DNA from 3 places in the Paenibacillus puldeungensis genome. Region 1 is predicted to be linked to each of the others. Evidence: riboswitches for the same ligand, from Rfam matches in the RefSeq annotation. Region 1 holds a riboswitch; each other region holds the start of a gene.
What was found. Region 1 has a riboswitch for cyclic di-AMP ahead of ACFQ3W_RS24055 (C40 family peptidase). Riboswitches for the same ligand answer to the same signal wherever they lie in the genome.

Region 1 (3,274 bases):
GCTGCAAAGATACCCAGACCCTCCCCCAACGGGGCTCAGCCGGATTCTGTTCTTATTAGAGGGGGAGATTAATTTGAGTAGCAGCCCGGAAATTCGTCTTTACCTCGGGCTTTTGATTGGGATGGCTATACTTCGCCTGCTGCTAACCCCTCTTTTCCAGGCCGGGATTCTCTACGGGCTTGTTCCTGCGGAGAGCCGGGCGAACGGCCTTCCCCTCTTCCAAGGGATGAAAAAATGGTGGAAACCTGTTTCACTGTTCTACTTGATCGAGCTCGTCTTGATTTTGTTACCGGCCCTTTGGGTAGTACCTGGATTAACGTCCCTTTGGCCAAAAATTCTGAGCACTAACAGCAGTGCCACTCCATGGCTCATTGCCCTTGCATACATTTTGGGGTGGCTCACTTATGGCTGGGTAGTCCGCCAGTCCCTGCTTTTCGCCCAGTTCGGCTATTTGTTTAAATCCGGAATCTGGAACTCTTTAATTCTCTGTTTTAAGCATATTCTTGAGGGAATCGGAATTTCACTCCTTCTTTGCGCCTTCGGTCTTCTTCTCTTTCTGCTGTTTGGTGCGGCCTCATGGTTCTGGACCGGAATGCTCGCATTAATTCTTCAACAGACCTATCCTCTCTTTCGAAGTACCTTTAAAATTTGGCGAGTAACCTCTCAATATCAACTTTGGCAAGCAAAGACACAAAATAGTTAATTTTTTTTCATCATTTCCAATCCTAATAAACACAAGGCCTTCGCTAATTTGCGGGGGCCTTGTGTTATATTTTGGTCTCAAAATCTTGTAAATTAACCATTGCCAAAAGATACCTGGCTTTGTTACAATAACAGCAACACAAATTCAGTAACAGTTTTGTAATTAATTTTGTCACCTTTAGCAGGAATTTAGCATTGGGTGTCGAATACTTAATTTCAGGTGTGAAATCAGAGCCGAATTCCCTACACCGGGGGAAACGGGGGAACCACTTTGGGTGAATTGATCTCGTAATAGAGGGATCATAGGGGACCTTCAACCGAATCCTTAAGCTAACCTCGTAGGCATTGGAAGGAGCATAACTTCTTGAAAAAGCGTTTAACCGTAGCTGCAGTAAGTTTTGCCTTGCTTTTCACCATCGGAACTGGTAGCGTTTTCGCGGATTCTAAATTGGACAATGTCGTTAGCTCAGCAATTGGTACCGATTATGTTTCCGGCGGAACGAGTACATCCGGGTTCGACTGCTCTGGATTTACGAAGTATGTATTTTCTCATCTCGGTATTAAACTTCCTCACCAATCCGGCTCTCAATATAAAATGGGAACTGCCGTATCCAAAGATGAGTTGATTGCTGGCGATCTGGTATTCTTTAATACTTCCGGCAAAGGCGTTTCCCATGTTGGTGTATTCGTCGGCGATGGTAAATTTGCACATGCCTCTTCTTCGAAAGGCGTAGTGATCAGCAATCTCAGTGACAAGTATTACGTTGAACGTTATGTTGGTGCTAAAAGAATTATGAGTACCGACAAATACGAAGACGTGGCTACAGACGGCGGAGATCAAGATAACGTAGAGTAAAAGTAACACCTACATAAAGCCCGTAGAGATGATTACAACAATCGTCCCTGCGGGTTTTTTCGTTATATTTTTTTATTATTTAAAATACGTTAACCGGTTTTTCGATATTTGAAACGAGGACAAGAATTTCCTTTTTCTGCATAAATATTATTTTGCCTTGTCAATTCTGGACGACCCTGGTAAAATAACCAGAGTAAATAGTAACAACTTTGTAATTAGTGTTAGCGACGTCGTTTTGGGGTGCATACTACACGAAACTGCCGAATTCCTACGCACCCGGGGAACGGGGGAACCATACACCAGGGTGAATTGATCTTGCTTCAGAGGGATCATAGGGAACCTTCAACCGAACCCTTAAGCTAACCTCGCAGGCCTTGGAAGGAGTTTGACATCTTGAGAAAGACTTTGACAGCAGCGGTAACGAGTTTGGCTATTTTATTCAGTATGGGAGCCGGTAGCGGTTCTGCGCACGCTTCATCAACACCATTAAGCAGTATCGTCGATTCCGTGTATGGAACGCCTTACAAGTGGGGTGGAACCAGTACTTCAGGATTTGATTGCTCCGGATTTACCAGATATGTGTTTAGTAAAATGGGGATCAAGCTCCCACGCGTATCGACTGCCCAGTTCAAGCAAGGAACCACAATATCCAAAAGCCAGCTGAAAGCAGGCGATCTCGTCTTCTTTAAAACGCAGGGCAAAGGAAAAATATCGCATGTAGGTATTTATGTCGGAGACGGAGAGTTTGCACACGCCTCGGCCTCCAAAGGGATCCGAATCGATAAGCTAAATAGCAAATATTATAAGATACGCTACGCTGGTGCTAAACGTGTTCTGAGCAAATACGGATATTCCGTCTATGCATCGGAGCTGTAATTTCTTGAATAAATGGACCTACTCATGAACCGAAAGCCGCAAGGTGATTCTCCTTTGGAATCGCTTGTGGCTTCTTTTTTTATCAGCTCCGACTATATAACGCAGAAGGGCTTAGAAAGGTTGCTGGAAACTTACGGTATTTAACCTAAATCCTTGTTAGTCCTCTCTTTCCAAACCTTTACAATAGGGGTAATACCCGTTACAGTGAGGTTAAGGAAACCAGCGGTTGTATCATCGTATTCCTACTGGTCAAAGGAGGAGAAAAATGAATAAACCGACTCTAACGTTTCACATCGTGCCCATGGAGGAATCCCACGGCGCGGAAATTTGCACCTGGCGCTATCACTCTCCTTATGATATCTATAGTTGGCTCCCGTGGGAACAAATGAAAGCGCTCGACGTAGAATTCGGCAATCCCGTAATAAGATCGGAGCAATATGTGTCCGTAGTGGATGAGAATGATATTCTCGCCGGATTTGCTCAATATTTCCCTCTGGAGGGCGTTACCCGGCTTGGCATCGGGATGAAGCCTGAGCTTTGTGGCTATGGGTGGGGTAAGGATTTTGTGCAAGCTATCGTCGAGGAAGCGCTGCACCGAACGCCTGACAATGAAATAGACCTCGAAGTGTTGACCTGGAATACACGAGCGATCCGCGCTTACCAAAAAGCAGGTTTTATGATCACTGATCTATACGAGAAAATGACTCCCGGAGGCATTTCTAAACCTTTTTACTGCATGGTGTACCAAAAATAGTTTGACTAACCAGAAAAGCTAATAGCAACGTTATCGTAGCGTCTATGATTTTTAATACAATTTTTGTGAATTATGGGCTAAAATCG
Region 2 (3,274 bases), on a different contig from region 1:
GAGCTCATTCGCTATTTTCTATTTTTTTGTTTTAGGTTTTTAGGTAAAATAGGAGGAATGATCGCTTTATGAATCTCATTGATATGTTTATCGAATATCGGAGCTATTTTCTAACCGGTTTGCAATATACCCTTTTGCTCGCAGCCATCGGGGTATTTTGTGGCTTTATTCTAGGGATGATTGTTGCGTTGATCCGTATGTCTTCCTGGGGGATTGTCCGTTTTATAGGTCACGCGTGGGTAGAATTTCTGCGTGGTACTCCAATGCTTGTGCAGTTATTTATTATTCACTACGGTTTTCCTACAATCGGAATTAGTTTTTCCCCGATTGAATCCGGTGCGATTACGTTATCGATTAACAGTTCCGCTTATTTGGCAGAAATTTTCAGGGCAGGAATTCAAGGCGTTGACCGCGGACAAGGAGAGGCGGCGCGTTCTTTGGGGATGACGCGTGGAATGGCTTTACGGTTTATAATTATTCCACAAGCGGTTAAGACAGTGCTTCCAGCGATCGGCAATGAGTTCGTAACGATTATCAAGGAATCGTCTATCGTTTCGATCATCGGGATCACCGAGCTCATTTTCCAATCCGGTGCGATTGTCGGTATTACGTATAACGGGATGACACCATACTTAATCGTAGCGGTTATGTACTTTATCCTGACATTTACCTTATCCCGTATATTAGGTATATTCGAAAGGAAGTTGAAGACCAGTGATCATCGTTAATGATTTGCATAAAAAATTCGGTTCGCTGCATATTTTGAAGGGCATTGACTTGGAAATCTCTAAAGGGGAAGTCGTCGTAGTCATTGGCCCTAGTGGTTCGGGGAAAAGTACTTTTCTGCGCTGCTTGAACCTGCTAGAAGAGCCGACCCAAGGTGAAATTAAGTTTGAGGGCGAGTCCATTACAGGAAAGGGGCACAACATTAATAAGACCCGTGAAAAGATGGGGATGGTGTTCCAGCAATTTAATTTGTTCCCGCACAAAACGGTAATCGATAACATCACCTTAGCGCCGATTCGCGTGAAGAAGATGGATAAGAGCAAAGCGGAAGCAATAGCTATGGATTTGCTGCGCACAGTCGGTCTTGAAGACAAGCGGGACGCATATCCATCCCAGCTGTCCGGCGGTCAGAAGCAGCGGATTGCCATTGCCCGGGCGTTAGCCATGGAACCGCATGTGATGCTGTTTGATGAACCTACGTCTGCACTTGACCCCGAGATGGTCGGTGAGGTGCTTGACGTTATGAAAAAGCTGGCTGAGCGCGGTATGACGATGGTAATCGTAACCCATGAGATGGGCTTTGCCCGCGAGGTAGGAGATCGAATCTTGTTCATGGACCAAGGCGTTATCGTCGAGCAAGGAACACCACAGCAAGTATTTGGTTCGCCACAGCATCAGCGGACACAGGATTTTTTAGGAAAAGTGCTATAATATCTCGCTATTTAAGGACCGTCCGGTTGATCTGGGCGGTTTTTAATTTTGATGACAGGATCAACTAAATAGATAACAATATGTTTACTTCTAGGCTTGAGAAAGGCGCGTTGCGTCGGCCTTATTTTTAGTTGGGAATATTTTCACGTTCAATTGGTAACAAAATTGTGATATATTCAAAAGGCCGAAACCTGCTCCAAGCAGGTGCGGGGGACGATTTATGAAGACAGATGGCTATTGATGGCTATCGATGTTTTCTTGGGGTGAAGCGCTTACTTAAGCGCCGGGGACAATCCTTTTTCCCGAATCCGACAACTAACTCCGCAGGCGATCGCAAAGGAGGGCATCATGTTGAAACAACGTATTTGGTCTAAGGTTTTAAAATCAGCGGTCGCAGCCGCAAGTATTGCAATGGTTCTTCAGACGGCACCCGTATATGCGGACACAGTACATAAGGCTAAGGAGGGAGACACCTTCTACGAATTGGCCCAGAAGTACGGAGTGAATCTTGTGCAGTTGATGAATGCGAATAAGGATGTTAATCCAACGAATATTTACGAAGGGATGGACATCACTATCCCTGGGAAGGAACTTCGTGCCTTATCCACAGCCGGGCCTGCTAAGATTGAAACCATAGAGGCTGCAAAAGCAGCTGTATCGCCACTTAGCGTAATATCTGCCGAAAATATGGTTGAGGCGTGGGGCAAGACGTTTAATTACAGTAGCACACTGCAGGTAAAAGCGAGCGCTTATTCCGCAGCCGAAAGTGAGAACGGAAAATGGGGAGCTGTCGACTATTTCGGTAAGCCTCTAAAGCTGGGTACGATCGCGGTCGATCCGAAAGTGATTCCTATGGGCACCAAGGTGCTCGTTACTGGTCACAGCCATTCAGGACTTCCGAAGCAGGCATTTGTGGCGACAGCTAGCGACCAGGGCGGAGCAATAAAAGGCCGGCGTATCGATATTTTTATCCCCGGTAGCCAAAAAGCGGTAGCTCATTTCGGCTATCAGGACGTAACACTTTATATTTTAAACTAGTTTAAAAATAAAAGGGCTTTCCTTAAAGGGAGAGCCCTTTATTTTTATAGTTATCGGTATTTGACGGTATGCAGTAGCTCGGTCAAATCGACAAAGCTGTAGCCGCTGGCTTTGAGAAAACGGATAATTTCCGGCAATGCCTTGACCGTTCCTGTCAAGTCAGAGCCTACCCCTCCGCCGCCATGGTGGAGAACGATGGAGCCGGGGCCAACGGAAGATAAGACATTTCGCTTAACCTTTTCTTTGCTAAGACCTTTCCAATCCAAAGAATCCACGTCCCAATTGACGATCATATATCCGTTTTTCTTAAGCCATTTGACCTGTTCTTCCTTTATCTCACCGTAAGGTGGACGGATCAGCTTTGGCCTATAGCCAACGGTGCGCTGTATAACTTTTTCCGTGCGCAAGATTTCATTTTGAAACTGTTTCAACGAACGTTTCTTGAAAGCAGGGTGGCTAAAGGAGTGATTCCCTATAAGATGTCCTTCGGAGTGGATTCGTTTTACAAGTGTGGGAAACTTCTTAGCTCGACTACCAACGATGAAAAAGGTCGCCTTCACCCCTTCCTTTCGCAGAGCTTCTAAAATTTGAGGTGTGAATCTGGGATCAGGCACATCGTCAAAAGTTAGGGCCACCTGCTTAATCTCAGAATCCCCTCGGAATTTAAACGTTTCAGAGTACTTCTTCCGCAGTTCTGCCAAGTTTTTCGGCTTGCTAAGGGAAAGCATGGTTTCAGCCGGAGCGACGGTTTGTACCGAAATAATTTCGGGAGAATTGTAAGTCGGCTGGGGAAAGCTCA
Region 3 (3,274 bases), on a different contig from region 1:
CGAGTATGGCATACATCAGCATATTGACCAGTCCGACGCCTTTTCCGCCGAATACGACGTTCAGCATCATCTCCGCCAGCGGCACCAGACCGCCGAGCGGGGTCAGCGTATCGTGCATATTGTTGACCGTGCCGGTCGTCGCTGCCGTCGTCACGGTAGTGAACAGCGCAGATTGGGCAATGCCGAAGCGTACCTCTTTCCCCTCCATGCTGCCCTGTGAAGCATCGATACCAAACGCGTTCAGCGCCGGATTGCCGCTCTTCTCGGCTGTATAGACAACGGTAAGGAATACGAGGAACAAAACCATCATCGCCGAGAATATAACCCACCCCTGCTTGCGGCTCTTTGCGAATCTGCCGTACATAAAAGGCAGCGCCGCGGGCAACGACCACATCGACAGGATCTCGATCACATTGGTCAGCGGGCTCGGATTCTCAAACGGATGCGCCGAGTTGGCACCCATGAAGCCGCCGCCGTTGGTACCCAAATGCTTGATCGACTCCAGCGAGGCGATAGGCCCGATGGCGATATGCTGCGTCGTACCCTGCAGCGTCGTTACCGTCAGCGTAGGATCAAGCGTCTGCGGTACCTGCAGCGCGACCAGCACGAGCGTGACGATCACCGCCAGCGGAAAAAAAATCCGCGTATGCGCCTTGACGAAATCCTCAAAGAAGTTACCCAGCGTCTTGCCCTTGCTTGTAATGCCCCGGACAAACGCGACCGCTACCGAGAAGCCGGTAGCTGCTGACGTAAACATCATCATCATGATCACGGCCATTTGAGTGAAATAGGTCAGCCCTGTCTCGCCGCTGTAATGCTGCAGGTTTGTGTTCGTAATGAAGCTTATAACCGTGTTCAGCACCAGCGTTGGCTCCATATTGCCGGTATCGTTCGGATTAAGCGGCAAGCCGCTCTGCACCCGCAGCAGCAAGTAACTTACCGCGACGAGTACGAAGTTGGTTGCGATAAAGCTAACCGCGTACCGCTTCCAGCTCATGCCCGCGCGATTCTTCAACCCGATGATCGCATAGATAGGCTTCTCGGCCCACCCAAATATTTTATCCGTACGATTAGGTTCGTTAGAGAAGACGTGATACAAATAATTCCCGAGCGGTTTGGCAATCAGCATCAAGATGCCGATCACAATTACAATTTGAAATATATCCATGACCGTTCCTCCCACTAAAAAAACTCATTAAAACTTTTCCGGATGAAGCAAGGCATAGATCAGGTAGATCAGCAATGCAAGCGTGAAAATCAACACGATTGTCATTCGCGTTCGCCTCCCGCATCCTCTATCGTTCTTCCGCACCAAACGACAAACCCGATCACAAGCGCGAAGGCTGCGGTCAACGTTAGTATCATCCCAATATCCAGCATCACGACACTCCTCCAATAGTTAATCAGTCAGATCGCTGAGTAGAAACCCGACTTCCCCGTTTTTTGTGTATACCACATAGGAAGCACCGAGTTTTTTATAAATCGCCTCGGGATGCCACGTGGTCGTCACAACAGTTGTCGCTTTGCAGGAAAACCGGGCAACAAACTGCAAATACTGGCAGCTCAACGGTAGACTGGACTCAAAAATGAAAACTCGCCCGATCGGAAATACAGGCATCTCCCCTGCCTTATTACGGGTAGTACTTACACGCAAAATCTCATTTACTCCGATTTCCCTCAGCAGCTTTTCTTCCCTTTTGTTATTGGTTAAGGCTGCTACCGGAACGTTTTGATGCATAAGCAACCGAATGAAGTTTCTCCCCGCTTTATTTGAAGCGGCCACTAAAATACGGCTTTTCTCCATGCGCTCCTCCTCCTAATCAAGGAAAAAGGCAACAAAAAAGAAGCTTTGGAAAAGAGGAACCTTTTCCGCGGCTTCTTGATCATGACGCAGTCATCCTGATCGGCTCGCGACAAATGTTGCCTCTCCAATACGCTTACGAGGTTAGCTGACGGATTCGGGCGTGAGAGTCGCCCTACACCCTGCACCGAAAGTGCCTGGTGATTCACCCCATGAAGCCGATTGCGGCTTCCATTGGTTCCCCCGTTCCTTAACATCAAGGACTCAGCGTTTATAAATCATTATTTATAAAAATCAATTACAAGCGGTTGATTCATCCTCTCCCTCAAAAAAACATGCTTCGTTTCGCCTGCGGGTTAGCTGACGGCTTCGGGCGGTGAGAGACGCCCTATCTTCGGTTTAAATGATTCATGAGCGAAGAAATCCGTCCCAAACAGTTCTGATCAACTTGCTCTCACACACAAGCTTTCAGTCCGTTTACTCCCCCGTTTTTGATCGGCACCCCAATTCAGAATCGAATAGCAATTCAACTCATGGACCGTATCTTACTCTTCGGAATTTTTTTTGTAAAACGTCACAGTTCGAATATTCGTTGAAATATGGAATATTAAGATTAAGTTAGCGTTATCAAAACGGAGAATCTTCAATTTTCTCTCAAATACTCATGATTATAGGACTTTTCACGCATTTTTATGGAATTTTTACACCTATAACCGGTTTATTTTATTTCTTTTTTACATTACCCTAAACTTATAGTAGGAACGGATACATGACAGACAGGAAGGGGTAAAAATGCACAAAATGCACAAGCTGAAAACGATCTGGATGCCTTATGTAAGCATCACACTGCTCATCGCTTGCATGACCGTCGCAATGCATCCATTCGGTCTTGCTTTTGATTTAGTCAATGTAGCGCTTCTTTTTTTGCTACCTGTACTTCTAAGCGCCGCCTTTTGGGGACTACGTCCTGCTTTGTACGCAGCCGTTTTGGGGGTTCTGGCTTTCGATTTCTTCTTCGTTTCTCCCTTTCTGAGTTTCGGTATAACGGACTTGCGCTATTTAATTTCATTCGGCGTTTATTTGGCAGTCGCCACGTTAACGGCCAGCCTGGCGGTAAAGCTGAAACGGCAACTGCTCTACTCCAAGCAGAGGGAGGCGCACACAGCCGTACTTTATGAGCTCAGCCAGCAGATGAGCAATATTACAGACATTCACTCCTTGTTAGACAATGTCTCCCGGCAAGTTTCACAAACCATAGGTTCGGAGAACGCAATTTATTTGCCGGATGAACAGAACAATCTGGTGCTAACCCACCGTTCCGACGTTCATAGTGATTGGGGACAGGGTGAAACGGAAAAAGTGATTGCGAAGCTGGCGTTCGATCATGGCGAAGCAGTTGGATACGGAACCCATACCCTGAGAGACTCTTCGGGACACTACATGCCGCTGCGAACCGAAGACCATGTGCATGGG

Region 2: linked by a shared signal. The riboswitch ahead of ACFQ3W_RS05280 (3D domain-containing protein) and the one ahead of ACFQ3W_RS24055 (C40 family peptidase) in region 1 are both predicted to bind cyclic di-AMP.
Region 3: linked by a shared signal. The riboswitch ahead of ACFQ3W_RS13670 (hypothetical protein) and the one ahead of ACFQ3W_RS24055 (C40 family peptidase) in region 1 are both predicted to bind cyclic di-AMP.

The regions. Positions count from the first base shown of each region.
Region 1 is NZ_JBHTLM010000029.1:20,892-24,165, reverse strand. Features, by position in the region: gene ACFQ3W_RS24065 (hypothetical protein) at 1-703, shown strand, start outside; cyclic di-AMP (ydaO/yuaA leader) riboswitch at 925-1,062, shown strand; gene ACFQ3W_RS24060 (C40 family peptidase) at 1,067-1,558, shown strand; cyclic di-AMP (ydaO/yuaA leader) riboswitch at 1,807-1,947, shown strand; gene ACFQ3W_RS24055 (C40 family peptidase) at 1,952-2,434, shown strand; gene ACFQ3W_RS24050 (GNAT family N-acetyltransferase) at 2,700-3,188, shown strand.
Region 2 is NZ_JBHTLM010000003.1:77,549-80,822, forward strand. Features, by position in the region: gene ACFQ3W_RS05270 (amino acid ABC transporter permease) at 69-728, shown strand; gene ACFQ3W_RS05275 (amino acid ABC transporter ATP-binding protein) at 715-1,437, shown strand; cyclic di-AMP (ydaO/yuaA leader) riboswitch at 1,610-1,782, shown strand; gene ACFQ3W_RS05280 (3D domain-containing protein) at 1,786-2,475, shown strand; gene ACFQ3W_RS05285 (polysaccharide deacetylase family protein) at 2,526-3,274, opposite strand, start outside.
Region 3 is NZ_JBHTLM010000009.1:28,726-31,999, reverse strand. Features, by position in the region: gene kdpA (potassium-transporting ATPase subunit KdpA) at 1-1,168, opposite strand, end outside; gene kdpF (K(+)-transporting ATPase subunit F) at 1,196-1,273, opposite strand; gene ACFQ3W_RS13670 (hypothetical protein) at 1,400-1,804, opposite strand; cyclic di-AMP (ydaO/yuaA leader) riboswitch at 1,920-2,081, opposite strand; gene ACFQ3W_RS13665 (ATP-binding protein) at 2,594-3,274, shown strand, end outside.